Linked DNA regions of Pseudorhizobium banfieldiae. The protein of the gene in region 2 interacts with the protein of the main gene of each other region in a pairwise test. Links are inferred from orthologs where the notes say so. Each region holds a gene or a part of one and is shown on either strand. Other genes may lie near its edges.

What was found.
Region 1: the proteins of NT26_RS05490 (region 2) and NT26_RS16605 interact in binary tests that used the Escherichia coli proteins (3 or more experiments, as listed by UniProt). The link is inferred for Pseudorhizobium banfieldiae from one-to-one orthologs.

What each region holds. Positions count from the first base shown.
Region 1 is NZ_FO082820.1:3,406,793-3,417,670, forward strand. Bases 5,968-9,538 are described here. They hold NT26_RS16605 (2-oxoglutarate dehydrogenase E1 component), read right to left. Parts: upstream 9,168-9,538; coding sequence 6,168-9,167; downstream 5,968-6,167. Other genes in these bases: odhB (2-oxoglutarate dehydrogenase complex dihydrolipoyllysine-residue succinyltransferase), read right to left, coding at 5,968-6,118; sucD (succinate--CoA ligase subunit alpha), read right to left, coding at 9,368-9,538. Also shown: NT26_RS16570 (tyrosine recombinase XerC), read left to right, coding at 1-537; NT26_RS16575 (TraB/GumN family protein), read left to right, coding at 715-1,704; NT26_RS16580 (cytochrome b), read right to left, coding at 1,701-2,198; lpdA (dihydrolipoyl dehydrogenase), read right to left, coding at 2,316-3,722; NT26_RS16590 (LysE family translocator), read right to left, coding at 3,782-4,423; NT26_RS16595 (MAPEG family protein), read right to left, coding at 4,435-4,848; more of odhB, read right to left, coding at 4,874-5,967; more of sucD, read right to left, coding at 9,539-10,273; sucC (ADP-forming succinate--CoA ligase subunit beta), read right to left, coding at 10,291-10,878. UniProt on the Escherichia coli protein: E1 component of the 2-oxoglutarate dehydrogenase (OGDH) complex which catalyzes the decarboxylation of 2-oxoglutarate, the first step in the conversion of 2-oxoglutarate to succinyl-CoA and CO(2).
Region 2 is NZ_FO082820.1:1,139,053-1,149,347, forward strand. Bases 2,668-5,655 are described here. They hold NT26_RS05490 (ABC-F family ATP-binding cassette domain-containing protein), read right to left. Parts: upstream 5,111-5,655; coding sequence 3,224-5,110; downstream 2,668-3,223. Other genes in these bases: NT26_RS05480 (leucyl aminopeptidase), read left to right, coding at 2,668-2,767; NT26_RS05485 (DNA polymerase III subunit chi), read left to right, coding at 2,771-3,220; NT26_RS05495 (hypothetical protein), read left to right, coding at 5,321-5,626; NT26_RS05500 (methyl-accepting chemotaxis protein), read left to right, coding at 5,623-5,655. Also shown: NT26_RS05475 (LptF/LptG family permease), read right to left, coding at 1-909; more of NT26_RS05480, read left to right, coding at 1,277-2,667; more of NT26_RS05500, read left to right, coding at 5,656-7,221; NT26_RS05505 (ZIP family metal transporter), read right to left, coding at 7,237-8,010; NT26_RS05510 (DinB family protein), read right to left, coding at 8,187-8,696; NT26_RS05515 (glutathione S-transferase family protein), read left to right, coding at 8,831-9,520; ndk (nucleoside-diphosphate kinase), read left to right, coding at 9,600-10,022; NT26_RS05525 (hypothetical protein), read right to left, coding at 10,070-10,295. UniProt on the Escherichia coli protein: Genetic data indicate it may be involved in ribosome assembly or function.

The DNA.
Region 1 (10,878 bases), 2.3 Mb from region 2 along the record:
GCGGTCGTCGGCCAGGACGCCCAACTGCAGGAGGAACCCTGGATCGCCGCGCGGGATGCTGCCGTGCTGACGCTGCTTTATGGCTGCGGACTACGAATATCGGAGGCCCTCGCACTGACGTTGCGGGATCTTGAGGCTGGTACCTCTGGCCTTCGCGTCACCGGCAAGGGCGGCAAGGTCCGGATCGTACCGCTGCTCCCCGTCGTGGTCGAGGCGGTGGCAGCCTACCGGAAGCTCTGTCCCTATGCTCCTCCGCCGGACCAGCCCTTGTTTCGCGGCGCCCGTGGGGGACCGCTGCAGCCCGCCATCATTCAACGCGGCATGCAGAAGCTGCGCGGCGCGCTCGGCCTGCCTGACACCGCCACGCCGCACGCGCTGCGCCACTCCTTCGCGACGCACCTCCTGGCAGGCGGCGGTGATCTGAGGACAATCCAGGAGCTTCTGGGACATGCAAGCCTCTCGACGACGCAGGTCTATACTGGCGTCGACACGCTACGCCTGCTGGAGGTCTACGATCGGGCGCATCCGCGGGCATAGGATTGCCTTAACCATCCGCCTTAATGGCTCGTGCAGGTCGTGAGGTTAAGGTCCTTGTGGCCTCCCTGGAAGGATGACATGACGACCCACGCCCTCTTCCCGCTGCCACGGCGCTTGCTGCACCAGCTGTCCGCAACTGCCCTTTGGCTGCTCGCCGCCGGCCACCTGTTGGCGCTGATGTCCCTGCTGATGATCCTTCTCATGTACGCGCCGGCAAGAGCAGAGACTGCATGTCACGGCAAGAACCTGCTGAAAGGCTTGCAGCGTGACGATCCACAGGCCTACGCCGCTGTGATGGCGGAGGGCCGAGACGTGGTGAACGGCCAAGGTCTCTTCTGGAAGGTCGAGCGCGAGGGCATTGCCCCGTCCTACCTGCTGGGCACCATGCACGTGACTGATCCGCGTGTCCTGAAGATGCCGCCGGGCGCCGCAGAGGCGCACGCAGCCGCACGGGTGATCGTCATCGAATCCGACGAGATCCTCGACGAGCGGAGGGCGGCTGCCGCCATCCTGGCCAGACCTGAACTGACCATGTTCACGGATGGCCGGTCGATCGAGAATCTTCTGCCCCCGGAAGATCTGGTGGTCCTGAAGGAAGGGCTGGAGGAAAGGGGTCTCGTCCTTTCCGCAGTGTCGCGCATGAAACCCTGGATGCTGGCAGGCTTTGTGGCGACTTCAGCCTGCGAATCGGCGCGCAAGGCAGGCGGCGCCATATTTCTCGACAAGAAGATCGCGCTCGACGCCATGGCATCCGGCAAGCCCGTGAAGGGGCTGGAAACGCTTCAGGAGCAGCTGGCGGCGATGGCTGGAATGCCGATCGACTTCCATCTCCAGGCTCTTGTCGAGACGGTCAGGCTCGGCGGCCGGATGGACGATGTCGTGGAGACGACGACGGAACTCTATCTCGCTGAGGAAACGGGCGTGACTATTCCGGCGCTGAAGGCGCTGACCCCGACATTGACCGAAGGGGACGAGAGCGCCTACGCCGCTTTCGAAAGCGCGGTGATTTCCGACCGCAACCATCGGATGGCGGAGCGCGCCGCACCCATTCTCGCCGAGGGCGGCGCCTTCGTGGCTATTGGGGCCCTGCACCTGCCGGGCGAGGATGGGTTGGTCGAATTGCTACGCAAGCAGGGCTTCACCGTCAGCCGTTCCCGGAAGCACTAACCGACCGTCCTTCGCTTCATGACGTTCGTCTTCCAGTAGAACTGGTGCGCCAGCACGCCCAGAACATGAGCGACGATCAGAAGCCACAGGAGCGCCTTCAGCGGTCCCCCGTGAAAGTCGCCCGCCTGCTCGTTGCCGAGATAGTAGGCACCAGCGCCGGTCAGCGGCAGGGCCAGCAGCAACACGTAGAGCAGTCCGTGCGCAGCCTTGGCGGCGATCCGGAAGATCGGCGGCTCCTCCACAGGCAGTGCCGGGCTCTTCATCGTCAGCCGCAGCACGATCCGCCAGACGGTGAGTATCGCGATCAGGATGCCGGCATAGGCGTGAAGGTTGGCGCTTGCCACCTGCTCGGCGGTCGCCGCACCCGCCTGTCGAACTGCGCGGTTCCACTCTTCCATGCCTTCCGGAAGCAGAAGGTTGAAGAAGACCAGAGCGACGACCAGCCAGTGCAGGATGCGTTGGGAAACAGAATAGGAAACGGTGTCGGAAGCCATTGTCTTGCCTTTCGTCAACACGTTGCGCGGCAATTGCTTCCGGATGTTAAAGGCCGCAGCCTGCGTGGCAAGCTGCGGCCTTCAAGATGAAGAAGATTTAATGCCCGTCTTGCGTTTCTACATGTGGAGCGGCTTGAAGAAGGTGGCGAGGGCTGCCTCCTTCACCGCTTCCGACATGGTCGGATGCGCATGGCAGGTGCGGCCAAGATCTTCCGACGATCCACCGAACTCCATCAGCACGGCGATCTCGTGGATCATTTCGCCCGCACCGAAGCCGACGATGTGGCCACCGAGCACGCGATCCGTCTCCTTGTCGGCGAGGATCTTCACGAAGCCGTCCGTCACCTGCATCGCGCGGGCACGGCCGTTCGCGGTGAAGGGGAACTTTCCGACCTTGTAAGCCACTCCTGCCGCCTTCAGCTCTTCCTCGGTCTTGCCGACCGAAGCGACTTCCGGCTGCGTATAGACGACGCCAGGAATGACATCGTAGTTTACATGGCCGTGCTGGCCGGCGAGAATTTCCGCCAGCGCCACGCCTTCGTCTTCCGCCTTGTGGGCGAGCATCGGCCCCTTCACGACGTCGCCGATCGCATAGATGCCGTCGACATTCGTCTTGTAGTGCCCGTCAATCTCGACCCGGCCGCGATTGTCGAGCGCCACGCCCGCCTCTTCGAGGCCAAGGCCTGCCGTATAGGGCTTGCGGCCGGTGGAGATCAGCACGACATCCGCCTCGATCGTCTGCGCTTCGCCGCCCTTCACAGGCTCGAACGTGACCTTGGCACCGGCGCCGGACTTTTCGACCCCGGTCACCTTTTCTCCCAGGTTGAAGGTCATTCCCTGCTTGGCCAGCATGCGCTGGAACTGCTTGGAGACCTCGCCGTCCATCCCGCCGAGGATGGTGTCCAGGTATTCGACGACCGTCACCTTGGCGCCGAGGCGCATCCAGACCGAGCCGAGCTCCAGCCCGATCACGCCACCGCCGACGACCACGAGGTTCTGCGGCACCTTGTCGAGCGCGATTGCGCCGGTGGAGGAGACGATCACCTTCTCATCGACCTCGACATTCACGCCGGGGATGCCGGCAACGTCGGAACCGGTGGCGATGACGATGTTCTTCGTCTCCAGTTCCTGGGTGCTGCCGTCCTCGGCAGTCACGGAGACCTTGCCGGCCGCAACGATCTTGCCGGTTCCGATCAAGCCGTCGATCTTGTTCTTCTTGAACAGGAAAGCGACCCCGTCGACGTTCGACTTCACCGTCGCATCCTTGTGCGCCATCATCTTTTCAAGGTTGAGCTTGGGAGCCGGGATCTCGACGCCGAGCGAATCCATGCCGTGGGCGGCATGATGGAACATCTCGGAGGCATGCAGGAGGGCCTTGGAGGGAATGCAGCCGACATTGAGGCAGGTGCCGCCATAGGTGGCACGCTTCTCGACCACGGCAACCTTCAGCCCGAGCTGGGCCGCCTTGATGGCGCAGACATAACCACCGGGTCCGCTTCCGATAACGACGACATCATAAGCCATGTTCTAAATCCTGGTCCTGTTTCTGGCGGCGTTACCCGCCAATATTTCGAGAATGGCCCTTAGGCCGCCTTTTCAGTCGCAAGCTTGATACCGAGCGCGATGAATACCACGCCACTGGTCCGGTCGATCCACTTGCTGGCGCGCGAGAACGCTGCGCGCATGCGCGGCGTGGTCATGAACGCGCTCACGCCCACGAACCACAGAATGAGGCAGGTTGCCATCACCGTGCCGTAGCCGAACTTGATCGCCATCGGCGTATGGGCGCTGACGACGGATGAGAAGATCGACAGGAAGAAGAAGACCGCCTTCGGATTGAGTGCGTTGGCGGCGAAGCCGAGCATGAATGCCTTCGAAGCCGTCTGGCTTCTGACAGCGCCGGATTCGGTCTCCGCCGAGATGGTGATCTCGGTCCTGCCCGCCCTCAGTGCCTTCACCCCGATGTAGATCAGATAGGCAACGCCCAGCCATTTCACCATGTTGAACAGGTAGACCGACTGGGACACGATCAGCCCGAGCCCGAGAATGGTGTAGGTAACGTGGAGCATCAGCGACGCTCCTATGCCGAAGCTCGTGATGATCGCCTGCCGCCGGCCGTGAACCACCGCCTGCCGCATCACCATGGCGAGGTCAGCGCCGGGCGAAACAATGGCGAAGGAGAAAATGGCCATCAGCGAGATCAGTTCGATGAAGTAGGCGTGCATGACGCGATCTCTCAGAACAAAAGCGTGGCCATCATGACGACGAGACCAACAACGCTCATCAGCCATGCGAGCGAACGGATGTAAGGCACGCCTGCCAGGTAGAGCGGGATATAGACGATGCGGGCGATGAGCCAGGTCCAGGCGCCGGCGATGCCGACACCTGACGGATCACCAATGAGCCCAAGTGCAAGGAGAAGCCCGATGAATGCCGGATAGGTTTCCTGGAAGTTCTTCGACGCGCGGGCGGCTCGTCCGGCAAGGACGCCCTTTGGCTGCCGCTCCTCGTCGCGCGGTCCGGCATTCCAGGCCGATCCAAGCTCCCGCGTCGCCAGCATGCCCTGCAGCAGGATATGAAAGAACAGCAGGGCCACGCTCAGGCACAGCACGATCACCATATGGGTGGCGTTTGCCGAGGCGGGGTCCATGCTGCTCTTCCCTCTTCTTCAGACCTTACAGGTCGAGAACCAGGCGCTCCGGATCTTCCAGGCTTTCCTTGACGCGCACGAGGAATGTCACCGCTTCCTTGCCGTCAACGATCCGGTGGTCGTAGGAGAGCGCGAGATACATCATCGGACGGATGACGACCTGGCCGCCAATGGCAACCGGACGCTCCTGGATCTTGTGCATGCCGAGAATGCCGGACTGCGGCGCGTTGAGGATCGGCGAGGACATGAGTGAGCCGTAGACGCCGCCATTCGAGATGGTGAACGTGCCACCCTGCATGTCGGCCATGCCAAGCTGGCCATCACGGGCGGCCTTGCCGAGGCGGCCGATTTCCTTCTCGATCTCTGCGATCGACATCTGGTCCGCATCACGCACGACCGGGACGACCAGGCCCTTGTCGGTACCGACGGCAACGCCGATGTGGCAGTAGTTCTTGTAGATGATGTCGGTGCCGTCGATCTCGGCGTTGACGGCCGGCAGTTCCTTCAGCGCGTGCGTAACGGCCTTGGTGAAGAAGCCCATGAAGCCGAGCTTCACGCCGTGCTTCTTCTCGAAGATGTCCTTGTAGCGGTTGCGCAGGTCCATCACCGCCTTCATGTCCACCTCGTTATAGGTGGTCAGCATGGCAGCAGTGTTCTGTGCGTCCTTGAGGCGGCGTGCGATCGTCTGGCGCAGGCGCGTCATCTTCACCCGTTCCTCGCGTCCCGCATCTTCGGTCGTCGACGGCGCGCGCGCGGCCTTCGGAGCCTCAGCGGATGCGGCGGGGGCCGAGACGCCCTTGGCGACGGCGGCGATCACGTCGCCCTTCAGAACCTGGCCGCGCTTGCCGGATCCTTCCACCTGATCGGCAGACAGTTTGTTTTCGGACAGCATCTTGGCGGCGGCGGGTGCTGCCGGCATGTCGGAGGTGCCCTTGGCGGCCGGTGCCGGCTCGGCGGTCTTGGCAGGAGCCGCTTCGGCGGCCTTGGCAGGAGCTTCGGCCTTGGCGGGAGCAGCCGGTGCCGCACCGGCGGCACCTTCGGCGATCTGGCCGAGAAGTGCGTCGAGCCCGACGGTCTCGCCGTTCTGTGCGACAATTTCCGTGAGCACGCCCGAAGCCGGTGCCGGAACCTCGACGGTAACCTTGTCCGTCTCGAGCTCGACCAGCGGCTCGTCCGCCTTCACGGTATCGCCGACTTTCTTGAACCAGGTGCCGACTGTTGCCTCACTGACGGACTCGCCGAGGGTAGGGACGCGGATTTCGGTGGCCATGGAGTGTTTCCGTTTCTCTAGAATGTCGATCTTGTCGCTGGCGGCCAGATCAGCCGCCAAGCGCGTCTTCGAGGAATGCTTCGAGCTGGGCGAGGTGCTTCGACATCAGACCCGTCGCCGGCGATGCCGCTGCAGGGCGGCCGGTGTAACGAACCCTCTGGTACTTGGCATCGATATGCGCCAGCACCCACTCCAGATAGGGGTCGATGAAGGCCCACGCACCCATGTTCTTGGGTTCTTCCTGGCACCAGACCATCTCCGCATTGCGGAAGCGGGACAGCTCGTTGATCAGCGCCTTCGCCGGGAACGGGTAAAGCTGCTCGATGCGAAGCAGGTAGACGTCGTCAATGCCACGCTTCTCGCGCTCTTCCAGCAGATCGTAGTAGACCTTGCCGGTGCACATGACGACGCGACGGATCTTGGCATCCTTCTGCAGCTTGATCGGACCGTCCTTGATGACTTCCGCATCGTCCCACAGCAGGCGATGGAAGGCAGACTCACCAGCCATCTCCGCGAGGGTTGACGTAGCCCGCTTGTGACGCAGCAGCGACTTCGGCGTCATCAGGATCAGCGGCTTGCGGAAGTCGCGCTTCACCTGCCGGCGCAGGATGTGGAAGTAGTTCGCCGGCGTCGTGCAGTTGGCGACCTGCATGTTGTCCTCGGCGCACATCTGCAGCCAGCGCTCCAGGCGGGCAGACGAATGCTCGGGGCCCTGACCTTCATAACCGTGCGGAAGCAGGCAGACGAGACCAGACATGCGCAGCCACTTGCGCTCACCCGACGAGATGAACTGGTCGAAGACAACCTGCGCGCCGTTAGCAAAGTCACCGAACTGCGCTTCCCAGAGCGTCAGTGCGTTGGGGCGCGCCAGCGAGTAACCGTACTCGAATCCGAGGACCGCTTCTTCGGAGAGCATCGAGTTGATGACCTCGTAGCGCGCCTGGGTCGGCGCGAGGTTGGACAGCGGAATGTAGCGCTCTTCCGTCTCCTGGTCGTAGAGCACGGAGTGACGCTGCGAGAAGGTGCCGCGCTCGCAGTCCTGGCCCGACAGGCGGATCTTGGTCCCCTCGACAGCCAGCGAGCCGAAGGCCAGCGCTTCCGCCATCGCCCAGTCGATCCCCTCGCCCGTCTCCACCATCTGGGCGCGGTTTTCCATGAAGCGCTTGATCGTGCGGTGCGCGTTGAAGCCGTCAGGGATCGTCGACAGCTTGCGGCCGATCTCCTTCAACTGCTTCATCGGCACGGAGGTCTTACCGCGGCGCTGCTCGTCGGCATTGTCGGCAGAGCGCAGCCCGGACCAGACGCCATCGAGCCAGTCCGCCTTGTTCGGCTTGTAGGTCTGGCCGGCCTCGAATTCCTGTTCCAGGTGCGCGCGCCAGTCGGCCTTCATCTTCTCGAATTCGCCATCGGTGATCAGCCCTTCGGCGATCAGTCGTTCGGCGTAGAGCTGGGCTACGGTCTTGTGCGCGCGAATGACCTTGTACATCTTCGGCTGCGTGAACGCCGGCTCGTCGCCTTCGTTGTGGCCGAAGCGGCGGTAGCAGAACATGTCCACGACAACCGGCTTGTGGAACTTCATCCGGTATTCAGTAGCCACCTTGGCGGCATAGACGACGGACTCCGGATCGTCGCCGTTGACGTGGAAGATCGGCGCTTCGATCATCTTGGCCACGTCGGACGGATAAGGCGATGAGCGCGAGAACGCGGGGTTCGTCGTAAAGCCGATCTGGTTGTTGATGATGAAGTGGATCATCCCCGCGACGCGGTGACCGCGCAGACCGGACAAGCCGAGGATTTCGGCCACGACGCCCTGGCCAGCGAAGGCCGCATCGCCGTGCAGCAGCAGCGGCAGAACCTTGGCCCGTTCGTTGAGCGGGATGATGCCGTCCTTGTCGAAGGTCTTGGCCAGCATGTCCTGCTTGGCACGCGCCTTCCCCATGACGACCGGGTTGACGATCTCCAGGTGCGAGGGGTTTGCGGTCAGCGACAGGTGCACCTTGTTGCCGTCGAACTCACGGTCGGAGGAAGCGCCGAGGTGATACTTGACGTCGCCCGAGCCTTCGACGTCGTCCGGCTTGAACGATCCGCCCTTGAACTCGTGGAACACCGCGCGATGCGGCTTGCCCATGACATTGGTCAGCACGTTCAGGCGGCCACGGTGGGCCATGCCCAGCACGATCTCCTCCAGCCCTTCCTGTCCGCCGCGCTTGATGATCTGCTCGAGCGCCGGGATGAGCGATTCACCGCCATCGAGACCAAAGCGCTTGGTGCCCTTGAAGCGCACGTCGAGGAACTGCTCGTAGCCTTCGGCCTCGACCAGTTTCTGCAGGATCGCCTTCTTGCCGTTCGGCGTGAACTCGACGCCCTTGTCGGGCCCTTCGATCCGCTCCTGGATCCACTGCTTCTCCTCGGGATTGGAGATATGCATGAACTCGACGCCCATGGTCGAGCAGTAGGTCCGCTTCAGGATGTCGAGCATTTCCGGGATGGTCGCGTATTCCAGCCCGAGCACGTTGTCGATGAAGATCCTGCGATCATAGTCGGCTTCCGTGAAACCGTAGGAAGTCGGCGAAAGCTCGTTGTAATCTTCCACCGGGATGGCCAACCCGAGCGGATCGAGCTTGGCGTGCAGGTGGCCGCGCATGCGATAGGCGCGGATCATCATGATGGCGCGTACGGAATCGCGGGTGGCCTGCAGCACTTCGGTCTCATTGACGACCGTGCGGGATGCGGCAGCGGCAGCCTCGGCTTTCGCCTTGACCTTGCCCTCGATCGCCTTCTCCACCATCGGCCAGTTGCCGTCCAGCGCGGCCACCAGGTCACCACCCGGGGTAACCGGCCAGTTCCGGCGCTGCCAGGACGCACCGGCTGCAGCCTTCTTCACGTCCTCCGGACTGTCGGCAAGCGCCTTGAAGAAAGACTGCCATTCCGGCCCAACCGAATTGGGGTTCTCCTCGTACCGGGCATAGAGCTGCTCGATATAGGAGGCATTGGCGCCGTCCAGGAAGGAGGTGATGAGAAACTGCTCGTTGGCTTCTTGCCGTGCCATGGTTCTACTGCGGACGCCGCGTCCGCCTCCTGACATAATTGAAGGCCGGAGACTGGGCGCCGGCCACCGCCATCAAACTGCAATCGCCGGCGCTAGGCCGGCACACCGCGTCTACCGACGCTGAACCCGGGCAGGCGACGCATGTTCCTCGCCGCCGGCCCGAAGCGTATCCGATGCGCTCACCGCATCGCTATGTGGCCTCAGCCCTTGAGAACTTCAACCAGCGTCTTGCCGAGGCGCGCCGGGGATGGCGAAACCTTGATGCCGGCCGCTTCCATGGCCGCGATCTTCGATTCCGCATCGCCCTTGCCGCCGGAAACGACCGCGCCGGCATGACCCATCGTGCGACCCTTCGGAGCCGTACGGCCGGCAATGAAGCCTGCCATCGGCTTCTTGCGGCCCTTCTTGGCTTCGTCGATCAGGAACTGAGCGGCGTCTTCCTCGGCCGAGCCGCCGATCTCGCCGATCATGATGATCGAGGTCGTCGCGTCGTCGGCGAGGAACATCTCCAGCACGTCGATGAACTCGGTGCCCTTGACCGGATCACCGCCGATGCCGACGGCCGTCGTCTGGCCGAGGCCTTCGTTGGAGGTCTGGAACACGGCCTCGTAGGTCAGCGTGCCGGAGCGCGACACGATCCCGACCGACCCCTTGCGGAAGATCGAGCCCGGCATGATGCCGATCTTGCATTCTTCCGGCGTCAGGATACCCGGGCAGTTCGGGCCGAGCAGGCGCGACTTCGACTTGTCGAGCTTGGCCTTCACCCGCACCATGTCCATGACAGGGATGCCCTCGGTGATGCAGGTGATGAACGGGACTTCAGCCTCGATCGCCTCGATGATCGCGTCCGCGGCGCCCGCCGGCGGAACGTAGATCACGGTCGCGTCGGCGCCGGTCCGCTCCTTGGCTTCGGCGACGGACGTGAAGATCGGCAGCGAGGTGCCGTCGACGCCCGACGACCAGGATTCGCCACCCTTCTTTGGGTGCACGCCACCAACCATCTTGGTGCCGTAGTAGGCGAGCGCCTGTTCGGTGTGGAAGGTGCCGGTCTTGCCGGTCAGGCCCTGGACGATGACCTTGGTGTCTTTGTTGACGAGAATAGACATTTTGCGGTCCTTCCAGGTTAGGCTTCGATCGCCGCGACGATCTTCTTCGCCGCGTCGTCAAGGTCGTCAGCCGCAGTGATCGCTAGGCCGGATTCGTTCAGGATCTTCTTGCCGAGCTCGACATTCGTGCCCTCGAGGCGCACGACGAGCGGAACCTTCAGGCCAACTTCCTGCACCGCAGCAACCACGCCTTCCGCAATCACGTCGCAGCGCATGATGCCGCCGAAGATGTTGACGAGGATGCCCTCGACCTTCGGGTCGGCGGTGATAATCTTGAAGGCTGCCGCCACCTTCTCCTTGCCGGCGCCGCCGCCGACGTCGCAGAAGTTCGCCGGCTCCTTGCCGTAGAGCTTGATGATGTCCATCGTCGCCATGGCGAGACCGGCACCGTTGACCATGCAGCCGATGTTGCCGTCGAGGGCCACATAGGCGAGGTCCCACTTGGAGGCCTCAATTTCCTTGGCGTCTTCCTCAGTCTCGTCACGCAGCGCCCGCACGTCGTCGTGACGGAAAAGCGCGTTGCCATCGAACGATACCTTGGCGTCGAGAACGCGCAGATGGCCGTTCTGCATGACGATCAGTGGGTTGATCTCGAGCAGCGACAT
Region 2 (10,295 bases):
GAGACGAGCCTGTCGGTGAGAGCGCGAATCGCCGGCCACCACCAAGGAGACAAGAGCGAGCATGAAAGGGAAAAGCCATTCCGTCAGGCGGCCATGCAACTCGGCGCGATAGCTGCCAGGGGAGCGTTGCACATGGGAATCTTCGGTGTCAGGGTTGAGAAGGAAACCCAGACTCCGGTCGGCAGCAGTGTAGGAGGGCGCCTCAGCTCCGGACATGGCTGAGAGATCGAAGGCGTAGGAGACAAACTTGATGATCGAGACGCGCCCTTCCGGGGTCTTTCGATGGACCTCGCCATCCCGCATGGTGAGCGAGGTGCCGCTCTCGTCGATGGATCCCTCACGGGCATAGTAGATAAGGTCGAAGTTCGGATCCCGCTGGTCGACCACGAATAATCCCGTCAGGATGCGGCCGGAATGGCGTTCCGAAATCTGCACGTAAAGGCCATCCTCAATGCTTCGGAAGGTTTTTTCCTCGATGACGGATGAGAGGAGGTCAGCATAGGCGGCTGCCACCATCTGCCGCGCGGCGACACGAGAGGGGGGCTCGACGAAATTGGCGACGACGAAACTGAAGATGCTGAGAAACGCCGCGAGCAGGAGAACCGGCCGATAAATGATGCTGCGCGAAGAACCCGCTGCGTCGATAACCGGCAGTTCCGAGTCATTGTTCATCGCGGTCAGCGTCTGCGTGATGCCGATCGCGAGCGCGAAGGGGAGGACAACGGGCACGATGGTCGGCAGGATATACGTCGCAAGCACGACGAACGAGCCCATCGACTGACCAGTGTCGGTGACCAGGTTGATTCGTCCGAGCACCTGTATGGTCCAGATGATGGTCAGCACCGGTAGGAGCGTGACCAGGAACATCTGCAAAATACGACGCAATATGTAGATTTCGAGAAGCTTCATCACGTTCCGTTGCAGCGATTCGGGCCTCTGGAGCCATCGAACGGCCGGCCTATCTAAGCGATCGCTTCAATCTTTGCGACGGCTTCGGCTCTGAAATTGGCTGGTGAATGTGATTTTTTGACGGACTGTGTCATTTGGAAAAGCGTGGTGGCCTTGGCATAGATCACGATCGGCATCAGGAATTTGTCGCCATCCTCCCCGGCTGCTTCACCGGTTAGAAATGATCCAGCAAGCTTGCCAGTAGAACCTGACTTCCCGATCCGCGCATCAATGATGCTGATTCTGCGGAAAATTTCGCATTCGGGTTGCTATGCCGGATGAAACGACGATGATCTGCGCAAATGGGATTACGAGCATCGGGATGAGAATGTCTGGAAAGTATGAAATCCGTTTCGCAACGTCGGCTCCTCTGGAGAAGACGCTGGCCGTGATGCTGCAGGTCGCAGATCAGGGCGCTCCCGCCGGTCTTGCGGAGGCGGACCCGCAAGGGGTATCGGCACGGGCCGTCGAGATATCTGGATTCAAGGCCAAGTCGATGGGAACGCTCGAGTTGATCGCGCCGGGCGGATCTGCCGCGGACCGCCTGCTGCTTCTGGGGCTCGGCAAACCGGAGGCGCTTACCGCGCATGACTGGCTGCGCGCGGGCGGTGCCGCTGCGGCGCAGTTCAAGTCGTCGAGCAAAGTGGTGGTCTTCCTTGATGCCCCCGGACTGCAGGTCTCGGCCCGCCAAGCTGCGGATTTTGCACTGGGTGTGATGCTGCGCGGCTACACGTTCGACGCCTACAAGACGAAGAAGAAGGACGACGACGAGAAACTGCCGAAGAAGGTCGCTGTCACCATCGTGACTGGCAGCCACGCCGAGGCGGCGAAACTGCTTGATGACGCCAACGCCGTCGCTGGCGGGGTCCTGCTCGCTCGGGACCTCGTCAACCTGCCGCCGAACGTACTGGGCCCGGTCGAATTCGCCGAGAAGGCCAGGCAACTGGAAGACCTTGGTGTTGAGGTCGAGATTCTGACCGAGAAGGACATGGACGAGCTGAAGATGAATGCCATCCTCGGCGTGGCACAGGGTTCCGCCCGCCCGCCGAGGATCGCCGTCATGCAGTGGAAGGGCGGGAAGGCCAAGGATGCGCCCATTGCCTTCGTCGGGAAGGGGGTCGTGTTCGACTCGGGCGGCATCTCCATCAAGCCGGGCGCCGGAATGGAGGAGATGAAGGGCGACATGGGCGGCGCAGCCGCAGTCACCGGTCTCATGCATGCGCTGGCAGCGCGCAAGGCCAAGGTGAATGCCATTGGCATTATCGGACTGGTCGAGAACATGCCGGACGGCAATGCACAGCGTCCTGGGGATATCGTGACGTCGATGTCGGGCCAGACCATCGAGATCATCAACACCGATGCGGAAGGTCGGCTCGTGCTGGCCGATGCGCTCTGGTATTGCAACGACCGCTTCAAGCCGCGGTTCATGATCAATCTCGCGACCCTGACGGGCGCAATCCTTGTGGCGCTGGGCAATCAGCATGCCGGGCTCTTCTCCAATGACGACGAACTCGCCGCCCGGCTCAGCGCAGCCGGCGAGGCGACGGGCGAGAAGCTCTGGCGCATGCCGCTCGGCAAGGAATACGACAAGATGATCGATTCCAAGTTTGCAGACATGAAGAATTCGGCCGGCCGTCATGCGGGGGCGATCACGGCGGCTCAGTTCCTGAAGCGTTACGTGGGTGACACGCCCTGGGCGCATCTGGACGTGGCCGGTACGGCGATGAACTCGCCGTCCAGCGAGATCAGCCAGTCATGGGCCTCCGGCTATGGCGTGCGCCTTCTCGACAGGCTCGTGCGCGACCATTACGAAACCTGACCCATGACCGAAGTCCTGTTCTACCACCTGACGGAATCGAAGCTCGAGGATGCGCTGCCGGCGCTCCTCGAGAAGAGTGTCGTGCGCGGCTGGCGGGTGGTGGTGCAGACGCGTGAGGAGCAGCGCCGCGACAGCCTCGATGAACATCTGTGGACCTACAGGGAAGAGAGCTTCCTGCCCCATGGCACGGATGACGGCGAGCACGCCGCTCGGCAGCCGGTTCTGATCACGACCGGTCCCGGCAACATCAACGACGCCACCGTGCGATTTGTCGTCGACTCCGCAGAGCCGCCGCCGCTTGATGCCTATGAACGCCTCGTCTTCATGTTCGACGGTTATGATTCAGAGCAGGTGGAGAATGCCCGCAGCCAATGGAAGCGGCTGAAGGGGGAGGGTCATTTGCTCACCTACTGGCAGCAGTCTCCCGAAGGTCGCTGGGTGAAGAAGGCTTGAGCGTTAGCCAGCCATCGCCTCCTCGTATTCGGCCGACAGCTCCAGCCACTGCTCCTCCGCATTTGCGAGTTTTGCGGCCGCTTCCCCGCGCTGCCTGGCCTTCTCGGCCGCCTTTGCCGGCGCCTTCTCGTAGAGCATCGGATCTGCAAGTTCCGCATCAAGCTGTTGAATCAGCCTTTCAAGCTTCGCGGTTACGGACTCGATTTCGTTGATTTTTTTCTTCAGCGGTGCAAGCGAGGCGCGCTTCTCGGCGCTCGCCTTTCGCTGCTCCGCCTTGTTCGCCGGCTCCTCTGCGCCGACTTGCGGCTTCTCGTCCTTCTTCCGGCCGGCCGCGACGATCAGGTCGCGATATTCCTCCATGTCGCCGTCGAACGGCTTCACGGTGCCTTCGTTCACCAGCCACAGCCGATCCACCGTCGCCTCGATGAGGTAACGGTCGTGGGAGATCAGGATGACCGCGCCCTCATAGTCGTTAAGCGCTTCGATGAGCGCCCGGCGGCTGTCGATGTCCAGGTGGTTGGTGGGCTCGTCGAGGATGAGCAGGTTTGGCGCGTGGAAGGCGGAAAGCCCCATCAGCAGGCGTGCCTTCTCGCCGCCCGAAAGGTCCTTTGCCGCCGTCGCCATCTTTTCCGTCGCGAGGCCCATCTGCGCAACGCGGGCGCGCACCTGCGCTTCCCCGGCCTGCGGCATCAGCCGGCGCACGTGGTCGACCGGCGTCTCGCTGGGGATCAGGTCGTCGAGCTGGTGCTGGGCGAAGAAACCGACCTTCAGGTTAGGCGCGAGCTTCATTTCTCCCGCCTGTAGTGACAGTCGTCCGGCGATCAGCTTCGCGAAGGTGGACTTGCCGTTGCCGTTCGCGCCAAGAAGTGCGATGCGGTCGTCATTGTCGATCCTCAGATTGATGCCCTTCAGGATCGGCTTGTCCGCCTCGTAGCCGACTGCGCCGCCGCTGATAGAGATGATCGGCGAGGCCGGCTGCTTCTCCGGTTCCGGAAACGTGATCGGCTGGACGTGGTCCTCGATCACGGCAGCAACCGTCCCCATCCGCTCGAGGGCTTTGACGCGGCTTTGCGCCTGCTTCGCCTTCGAGGCCTTCGCCTTGAAGCGGTCGATAAAGCTCTGCAAGTGCTTTCGTGCCGCCTCGTTCTTGGCGCGCGCCTTCATCTGCAACTCGTCGGCCTCGGCCTTCTGCCGTTCGAACTGGTCGTAGCCGCCGCGATAGAAGGTCAGCTTCTTCTGGTCGAGATGGACGATCGCGTTGACCGCGTTGTTGAGCAGGTCGCGATCGTGGCTAATGATGATGACGGTATAGGGATAGCGCCGGACATAGTCCTCGAGCCACATCGTGCCTTCGAGATCGAGGTAGTTGGTCGGCTCGTCGAGGAGCAGCAGGTCCGGCTGCGAGAACAGCACGGCCGCCAGTGCCACGCGCATGCGCCACCCTCCGGAAAACGAGGAGGCCGGCCGTGCCTGCGCCTCGTGGTCGAAGCCGAGGCCGGCCAGAATGCTCGCGGCCCGTGCCTCCGCCGAATGTGCTTCGATGTCCACCAGCCTCGTCTGGATCTCGGCGATGCGGTGCGGGTCGGTCGCGGTCTCCGCCTCCCGCATCAGCGACGCCCGCTCCTTGTCGGCAGCCAGCACGATCTCGATCAGCGGCTGCTCCGTTCCTGGAGCTTCTTGTGCCACCTGCCCGATGCGGGCATTCCTGGGGATCGAGACGGAGCCGCTTTCGGCGGCAAGGTCGCCGGTGATGATCCGGAACAGGGTCGACTTTCCGGCACCATTGCGGCCCACGAGCCCCACCTTCGCACCGGCTGGAAGGCTGACGCTCGCATGGTCGAGAAGCAGGCGGCCCGCGATCCGGGCTGAGACATCGGTAATGGTGATCATGGCCGGCGTTTTGGCTGAAGTCAGTGAACCTGGCAAGACGGGATCAGACTGGCCGGGATAAGGAGCTGCCGACTCGTCGTCATCTGGCGACCTGACAAAACGCAAGACCGCGATTAATGGCTTTTTTATTAATACCGGCTAGCATGATCTTGGAATGACGGAGGACGCTCCACGCACGGACGAGCCGTGCCCCCTTTGGACAGGTGCCTGATGCTGACGGGTCGAAGCTTCATAGTCTTGAATTTCTGCGTCTTCTTGCTGCTGATCTTCTCGGTTTGGGCCCTGCCCAACGGCCGGTTTGTCCTGGTCCTGACGGATCCCGATGCGGCACCCGATTACCCTCTCTCGGTCATCGCGAACGCTGGTGGCGCCTTCGTCGCCCAGGGTCGCTTCCCGTGGATGACCGTTGCCCACTCCGAGGCCCCGGACTTTGCAGCCCGGCTTGCAAGCGCAGGCGCGGCTCTGGTCCTCAACCATCAATTGGCACTCGGTTGCCTGGAAGGAAACAAAGGATGAGTTCACTTGCATTGCTACGCTACAAGGCTGCGGGCGGCATTGTCGGTCTGTTGTGGATCAACCTGCTGCTCGTGGCGGTTCGGGAATTCTTCAGTAGCGACGGCTTCTCGCTCGCTCCGGTGCTCGCCACCCTCGTGATCGTCGCGCTTGCGACCGCGGGCTGGTGGAAGGATCGCATCGGCTCCGCGACCCGCATCGTCACCTCCATGGCGCATGCCGCCACGGTCGCCATGCTGGTCTATTCCTTCTCCGGATCGCCGCTGCAGATCGACATCCACATGTACTTCTTCGCCTCCCTGGCGATCTGCGCCGTGTGGATCGACTGGAAGGCGCTGCTCGCCTATTCGGCTCTGGTGGCGGTGCACCACCTCGCTCTCTTCTTCGTCATGCCGCTGGCGGTCTTCCCTGGCGAATCCGATTTCTCGCGCGTCATTCTCCACGCCGTGGTCCTGATCGTGCAGACCGGCGTGCTCGTTGCCCTCACGCATGCTGTGGTCAATGCGTTCGAGGCTTCCGACGCAGCAGTTGAAGCCGCCACCAAGGCCGAACGCAATGCGGTCGAGATGTCGGAGCGGGCCCGGGAGGCGGATCGCGAGGCTGCCGAGCAGCGGGCGATGAACGCCGAGGAACGGGCGCGTGAGGCGGAGGCGACCCAGCTGGTTGTCGAGCGTCTCGGCACGGCACTGTCCGAGCTGTCGACCGGCAATCTGGCTCATCGCATCGACCAGCCGTTCCAGGGGGCGCTGGATGCATTGCGGGACTCCTACAACTCCTCCGTCGACAATCTCGAGTCGGTCCTCACCCAGGCCGGCCTTGTCGCAAACACCATTCGTGGTGGTACGGCCGAAATTGGCCGCGCCACCCACGATCTCTCGGTACGGACCGAGCGCCAGGCAGCCTCCGTGGAGGAAACGGCGAGCGCGCTCAGCATTCTCACTCAGACCGTCAACGAGACCGCCAGTGTGGCCGAGCATGTCGATCGCATGGTGGACAAGGCGCGCGATGGTGCGGAGCGCTCTGGAGCGATCGTGACCAATGCGGTGGAAGCCATGAGCCGCATCGAGAATTCGTCTCGCGAGATTGGCCAGATCATCGGCGTCATCGATGAAATCGCTTTCCAGACCAACCTGCTTGCTCTGAACGCCGGCGTGGAGGCCGCCCGCGCTGGTGAGGCCGGCAAGGGCTTCGCGGTTGTCGCCCAGGAGGTCCGTGAACTTGCCCAGCGGTCGGCCAATGCCGCCAAGGAGATCAAGGCGCTCATCAATGCCTCTGGTGCGGAGGTCAACAACGGTGTGACGCTGGTGAACCAGGCCGGCGAGGCGCTGACGGTGATTGCCAACGAAGTGCGCCAGATCAGCGGCGAGATCCAGAGGATCGTCTCCGGTGCACGCCAGCAGGCGACGGGCATCTCCGAGATCGACGGCACGATTGCCGAGATCGATCGAGGTACGCAACAGAACGCGGCCATGGTGGAAGAAAGCTCCGCGGCGGTTCAGGCCCTCCTCAACGAGGCGGTGGCGCTCGAGAACCTCATGGTGCGCTTCAAGCTATCGAAGGATGGCTCTGGGCATTCGATGGGCCGACGTGCGGCTTGAGACGGCGTGGCTCGCTCACCCGAGCCAGACGTCGAGGAACAGCATGAGCACCAGCCCGACGGCAAGGCCAAAAGTCGCCTGCTTCTGATGGCCGCTGCGGTGGGTTTCGGGGATGATTTCGTGGCTGATCACATAGAGCATGGCGCCCGCAGCGAATGCGAGTGCCCAGGGCAGCAGCGGTTGTGACACGGTGACCAGTGCTGCACCGATGAGCCCACCGACCGGCTCGACGAGGCCGGTGAGCGTGGCAATGACGAACGAACGCCACTTGCTATAGCCTTGCGCGAGGAGCGAAACAGCGACCGCAAGTCCCTCCGGCGCATTCTGAAGGCCGATTCCGACGGCGAGCGGCAGCCCGCCTTCGATGCCGTTGGCCCCGAAGCCGACGCCGACGGCCAGCCCCTCCGGGACGTTGTGGATCGTGATGGCGATGACGAAGAGCCAGATCCGGCGCACCGAGGCGCTGCTCGGCCCCTCGCGTCCGCTGTCGAAGTGCTCGTGCGGCAGAAACTCGTTCATCAGCGAAACCGTGCCCATGCCGACAAGGATGGCGATACAGGCAATCGCCGCGGGTATCGCTCCCGCACCGAAGCGCTGCTCCGCCGCTTCGAGTGCCGGAATGATCAGCGAGAAGAAGGACGCCGAAAGCATCACTCCCGCGGCGAAGCCAAGCGACAGATCGCGGAAGGCGCCGCCCGGTCGCCGCCCGAAAAGCACAGGCAGCGCGCCGACGGCGGTGCATAGGCCGGCCAGCAGGCTCCCGAGGACGCCGAGCAACAGTGGAGACATCTCTTCAATCATCGCGCGTGACCATGGCCTTGTGGCAGCAAGGAGCGAACCGATGTGGAGCGTCAGCCGCCGGAACAGAGGCGTCAGATATGGGAGGCAAGAGCCACGTCAACGCGGACTGTCTCCGTCATCGTGGCATCGCCGGGTTGGTCTGGCACGGCAGACCCCGGTGCGCACTACATCCACCGGGAGCCATCGCTGCGGAGGAAATAGACGAGGTCCAGCACCAGCGACGGTCCGCCGAGCGATGTCAGGATGGCATGGACTTGGCCGCGGTGATGGGTCTGGTGGTTGAACACGTGGGAGAGAACAGGCCCGAGCGGCTGCGTTATGGTGGTCGGATTGGAGATGGTCGTGTAGGTGAAGTCTCCGGCAATCCGCTCGTCGTTCAGGCCATCGACGAAGCCGATGATCCGCTGGTCCTCGGCGGCTCGAGCGTCTCGAAGAGCGGAAAAATCATCGAAAAGAACGACATCCAGTGCCTTCGGTGCCTCTCCTTGCACGGTCATCCGGCTCATCCAGATACGGTCCGCCACCAGCAGGTGGTTGAGCGTGCGATGGATCGAACCGAAGAACGCACCCGCGTCGGCGCGGTAGTCCTCGTCGCTCAGGTCTTCGCATGCGGCGTAGACGCGGCGATTGGCCCAGCGATTATAGTCGGCAAACATCTGGAAATGGCGGCGCATTGCATCCTCCTGGTTCGCCGCATCTTAGCCCGATCGGAATGTCGGCGGGATGATTGCATCTATGAATTTTGCTGATTGGATATGCGGGCGCCGCTCGGTCACAATCGGTATGATTTCAAGCGATCGGAGACTCCATGACCCGTGTCCTTTATTCCCTCTGCGGCCGTGACGAGAACCGCCCTTTCTCCCCGCACTGCTGGAAGGTCTCCATGGCCCTGGCTCACAAGGGCCTGGATTTCGTCGAGCGGCCCTATCCGTTCACTGCCATACCCGAAATAGAGGAGGGGTTCTCAAAGACCGTCCCCATCCTTCGCGACGGGGATCGGCTGGTGCGCGACAGTTTCGAGATCGCCGTCTATCTGGATGAGACCTATCCGGATCGTCCGACGCTGTTTGGCGGGGAGGGTGGCAGGGTCCTGTCGCGCTTTGTCGAGAGCTTTTCGCAGATGGTCCTCCACATGCCTGTAACGAAGATGGCGATCATGCACATCCACGACATGCTGGATACGCCGGACCAAGAGTACTTTCGGGCCAGCCGGCTCGATCGTCTGGGCAAGGAAATCGAAGCCGTCGCCGCAGAGGGCGACGCGGAGCGGGAGACCTTTGCTGCGAGGCTCGAGCCCGTCCGCCGCACGCTGCATTTCCAGCCGTTCCTGGGCGGCGACAGCCCGCTGTTTGCCGATTACATCCTCTTCGGTGCCTTGCAGTGGATGCGGGTGACAGCCGGCCCGCCTCCCTTGGCGGCGGACGATTCCGTCATGCAGTGGTTCGAGCGCTGCCTTGACCTTCATGATGGTCTCGGACGGCGTGTGACGGCCGCGTGAAATTCCCGGGAGGCCCTTGTTTCCAGAGCAGAGGGCGGGTAAACACCGCCCACTTTCTCGGGAAACAAAGGAATTGACGATGGCGATTGAACGCACGTTTTCGATGATCAAGCCGGACGCCACCAAGCGCAACCTGACGGGCGCCATCACCAAGGTGTTCGAAGACAACGGCCTGCGCGTCGTTGCCTCCAAGCGCGTCTGGATGAGCAAGCGCGAAGCGGAGGGCTTTTACGCCGTTCACAAGGATCGCCCCTTCTTCGGCGAACTCGTCGAAGGCATGACCTCTGGTCCGACCGTGGTCCAGGTTCTGGAAGGCGAGAACGCAATCCTGAAGAACCGCGAGATCATGGGCGCGACCAACCCGGAACAGGCTGCCGAAGGCACCATCCGGAAGCAGTTCGCACTTTCGATCGGGGAAAACTCGGTTCACGGTTCCGACGCTCCGGAAACCGCTGCCCAGGAAATCAAGTACTGGTTTGCAGACACCGAAATCGTCGGCTGATCTGCCGTCAGATGATCTGGAAAAGCCGGCCGTCGCGCCGGCTTTTTTCATTTGGGGCAGGACTCGGGAGAGAAATCGGTCGAACCGTCGGGCCTGAACACCTCCGGGTTCCGGTCGTAGGCAGGGCCTAGCGAAAGCGGCTTCGCGGGCAGTACGTCCTGGTCGACATTCGATGCGATAGTTGTCTTGATCATCTGCAGCTCGTCGCCCCCCTGGTCGAGCAAGCGGATCGTGACGCTATAGGGCTTTCCCTTCTTCACGCAGTGCACCGGA